Regions from separate parts of the Bacillus sp. z14 (2026) genome, predicted to be linked through region 1. Evidence: riboswitches for the same ligand, from Rfam matches in the RefSeq annotation. Region 1 holds a riboswitch; the other holds the start of a gene.
The links. A riboswitch is a leader RNA that binds a small molecule or an ion and turns the genes downstream of it on or off. The one in region 1 is predicted to bind preQ1.
Positions count from the first base shown of each region.

Region 2: it holds a riboswitch for preQ1, as region 1 does, so the genes downstream of both, queF (preQ(1) synthase) here and AC4G3O_RS14945 (QueT transporter family protein) in region 1, are expected to answer to the same signal.

Region 1 is NZ_JBZFQK010000004.1:203,132-205,340, reverse strand. It holds gene nadE (NAD(+) synthase) at 1-17, opposite strand, end outside; gene AC4G3O_RS14950 (DoxX family membrane protein) at 392-922, shown strand; PreQ1 riboswitch class I at 1,090-1,134, shown strand; gene AC4G3O_RS14945 (QueT transporter family protein) at 1,142-1,627, shown strand; gene AC4G3O_RS14940 (ferritin-like domain-containing protein) at 1,784-2,209, shown strand, end outside.
Region 2 is NZ_JBZFQK010000001.1:387,636-389,844, forward strand. It holds gene AC4G3O_RS01715 (VUT family protein) at 1-103, opposite strand, end outside; gene queC (7-cyano-7-deazaguanine synthase QueC) at 103-774, opposite strand; gene queF (preQ(1) synthase) at 829-1,329, opposite strand; PreQ1 riboswitch class I at 1,455-1,501, opposite strand; gene AC4G3O_RS01730 (NanQ anomerase/TabA/YiaL family protein) at 1,856-2,209, shown strand, end outside.

The DNA.
Region 1 (2,209 bases):
ACTGATTGTAAGCTCATTCCCATTCCTCCTTCAAACACCTATACTATTATTTTCCTTAAATGTTCTCTTTCTAACCTTTTATCATTAAATATATTTTACTCTTATATATAAATTTTTAAATAGCTCATTTAATTAAGAGTGTTATTTTTCATTCTAATACAACACTAATTGGTTCATTATGTAAAAGTTTGTGAAGGAACGAACAATATCACGTTTGTAAAGTTGTTTTTAGTATTAACTTAAAAGGTTCACATATTTTTGTACAAAAAAAGAAACACAGGGATAATGCACCACATTATCAAGCATATGGTATATAAATAAGGTATAGAAAGTTACTGGAACTAAAAACCGCGGATTAGAGCCAGTTAAATCCATATGGGAGTGATTTAAAATGATGAATTGGTTACGAACTAATAAATATGCCTCCGGACTATTATTGATTATAAGACTGTATCTTGGTTATGAATGGATGATTCATGGATTTGAGAAAATTAAAGGCGGAGCATTTGATGCATCTGGATTCCTTGGAAATATTGTTGCTAATCCTGTAACTGGGCCAGACGGAGGGGCACTGTATCCGATTTATGGTTCATTCATTGAAAAATTTGCGATTCCTAACGTAGGGTTAATCAACATCTTAATTCCATGGGGAGAATTTCTAGTTGGGCTTGGGTTACTGCTTGGTGTCTTAACAACTACAGCTGCCTTCTTTGGATTATTAATGAATTTTATGTTTTTATTTGGCGGAACAGTATCTACTAACCCGCTCTACATCATACTGGGAATGGTTATTCTTGTAGCAGGTGCAAATGCCGGACGATTCGGTGGAGACTATTACGTTCTTCCCTGGATTCGTAAAACTATCTTCAAAAAGGATGACATAAAACCAATCAATACAAAAAAATTAACTCCAAGTCATTAAACTAACGATTAAATAAGAGACGACGCCGAGATTTCTCTCGGCGTCTTTTATTGATTTATGCCAGTCGATCATAACTATACGATGATGTTTTGGCCATGATCCAACTACAATCCTTTATTGACTAGGCATCTTATTATGCTTATGATTATTTGGTGTCTTCGGAAATACTAAACGTGGTTCGTAACCATCCCACGATAAAAAACTAAGGGAGAGAAAAAAATGAATATTAGAACGCTTGCTGTAAATGGAGTTTTGGCAGCCTTATATATTGCTGTCACTATAATCGTACAGCCAATCGCATTTTCGAACATTCAGTTTCGAGTACCTGAAATGTTCAATCACTTGATTGTATTTAATAAAAAATACATGTATGGGATTGTGATAGGAGTATTTATCTCTAACCTCTTTTTCTCATCAATGGGTGCATATGATTTAATATTTGGTGTTGGCCAATCCATACTAGCATTAACAATCACCATTCTAACCTTCCGATTTGTCCGCAATATTTGGGCAAGGATGGCTATTAATACATTCGTTTTTACTTTTACCATGTTCTTAATTGCTATAGAGTTAAATATTGTTTTGAAACTTCCTTTCTGGTTTGCATGGGCAACAACCGCAGCTGGAGAATTAGCAGTCATGACAATTGGTGCTCCAATTATGTATGCTCTCAATAAACGTATTAATTTCTCAAAATTAATCTGACTTAATAATCCAAGCTTGGTCCTTTATCGGATCAGGCTTTTTATTATGTAAAAATATTCCCTGAACATTTCAAAATCCTGCCACAAAAAAAATGCTTAATATGTAGTAAAGTAGGGTACATTTGAATTATAGAATATAGAAGGAGTGGATTATAGAATGGAAAAAAAATTAAAAGAATTAATAGATGGTTTAAATGAAGATCTAGCAAACGAATATGCTGCATCAATCATGTATTCTAGCTATGCGGCAATGGTTTCTGGTTTATACAGACAAACACTGAAACCTTTCTTTGAAGGTGAAATAGCCGATGAACAGGGACATGCTTTATATCTTGCAGAAAAAATCAGTACATTGGGTGGAACACCAACTGTAACACCAGCAGAAGTTAAACAAACCACTGATGTTAAGGTAATGCTTGAATCTGCCTATCAGGCAGAAAAAGATACAATAGATCGCTACGAAACACGCAAGAAACAAGCTGAGGAATTAGGCTTAACTGAATTAGTTGTCAAACTAGAAGATCTTATCTCCGATGAAACAGGCCATATGGAAGAGATTGGCCGCATTCTTAGTGACTCCAGA
Region 2 (2,209 bases), on a different contig from region 1:
ACGATCCCATTGGAATAATGAATATCCAAAATTCTAATGGAGCAAAGCGCGCTGTCAGTACATTTGCCGTTACAATTGATACTAAATAGAATAGAATGCGTATCATATTGATCCTCCTATATGCTGTTTGGTATGTAAATATGTGTGCATTCCTTGCAGACGCAGCTTACAAGCGGGACATTCACCACAGCCGTCCGCTTTAATACCGTGATAACACGTTAAGGTCTTTTCTTTCACAAAATCAAATGCACCTAATTCATCTGCTAAGGACCATGTTTCTGCTTTGTTCAACCACATTAAAGGTGTGTGTATAACAAAGGCTTCTTCCATTGATAAATTGATTGTGACATTAAATGATTTTATAAAAATATCACGACAATCTGGATATCCGCTAAAATCTGTTTCACAAACACCTGTAATAATATGCTTTGCACCAATTTGTCTCGCTAATACACCTGCAAAAGATAAAAATAATAAATTGCGACCCGGTACAAACGTTGATGGCAACTCTCCTTCCGCACCATCCTTCACCTCAATATCAGCGCGTGTTAATGCATTCGGAGCAAGTTGATTAAGTAATGACATATCTAAAATATGATGATGGACGTTTAATTCATTAGCGATTTGTTTTGCACATTCAATTTCTAATGCATGTCGTTGCCCATAATTAAATGTCACAACCTCTACCTCTCCAAAATTTTTCATTGCCCAGAACAAGCATGTCGTACTATCTTGTCCGCCGCTAAACACGACTAATGCTTTTTCTTGCTTCATGATCTTTCCCCCTCCCAAGATAAAAGGATTTTAACGAATTGTGGTAACACTCAGTTAGCGATTATCAATTTTTTCGGGATATAAATCGTGATTCATTAAGCGATGATTTGCGATTTCTTCATATTTCGTACCTGCACGGCCATAGTTACACCAAGGGTCGATTGATATACCCCCGCGTGGAGTAAATTTGCCCCATACCTCGATATAACGAGGATCCAGCAGTTTAATTAAGTCATTCATAATGATATTGACACAGTCTTCGTGGAAGTCTCCATGATTGCGGAAACTAAATAAATATAATTTTAGTGACTTACTTTCTACAATTTTTTTATTTGGAATATACGAAATATACATGGTCGCAAAATCCGGTTGCTGCGTAATTGGGCAAAGACTTGTAAACTCAGGGCAATTAAACTTAACAAAGTAATCACGGTCTGAATGTAAATTATCTACAGACTCTAATACTTCAGGTGCATAATTAAATGCATACTTCACATTTTGATTTCCCAATAACGTTAAATCCTCTAATCCTTCTGTTTGTTGTCGACCAGACATAAATAACCCTCCTTGAATTAGATATCTAATCATTCCAAGGAGGGCCATACTCTTTTTCTATAAAAATAACTACTTAGAAAGTCAAAAAAGCCACGTCCAATATATGGACATGGCGAGAATGACATGTATCCATAGTTTTTTATAGAGGGTATCCGCTATGAACCTCTCCTGAAAATCTTCAGATATTATTTTAATTACATCTTATCATATCACACCCGATAATGGTTATAAAAGGAAAAAAGTTAACAGATGTAAGTTGAATCACGGGTGTTTCATAAAATATGGAGCTGAGCTAAAAATGATAAACACAAGTTAGACGATAAAAGTATTTTGGCAATTTTACACAAATAAATGGCCAGATGACTATTATCTAAAGGTTTGATGGTTTATTAATCAAACTCAATTATTTCTTTCTCCTTCGGTTTTTCATATCATACGAACCAGACTTGTATACAAGTTCTTGTATCGCTATTACTGGTTATGTTACTATTTTATATACTTATATTACGTATCGGAGGAAACATATATGATTATCGATCAGTTATCAAATGCTCCATTATATGATGGAGTGCATCCTAGATTAAAGAAAGCCTTCGCTTTTTTAATGGAAAATGATTTGCAAGCCTTGCCGGTAGGAAAGTATGAAATTGAAAATGACAAGGTCTTCGTAATGATTCAAGAGTATGAAACAAAGCTCATTGAAGACTGTCGCCTGGAAGCTCATTACTCATATACGGATATCCAATACGTCATTAAAGGCGAGGAAAGAATGGTTTATACAAATAAGGAAGATACAGAAGTCGTAGAGGAACAAAAAGAAAATGATGTTATGTTCTTGAATGGCGAGGGTAATCATCTTATCGTGAAAGAAGGATGTTTT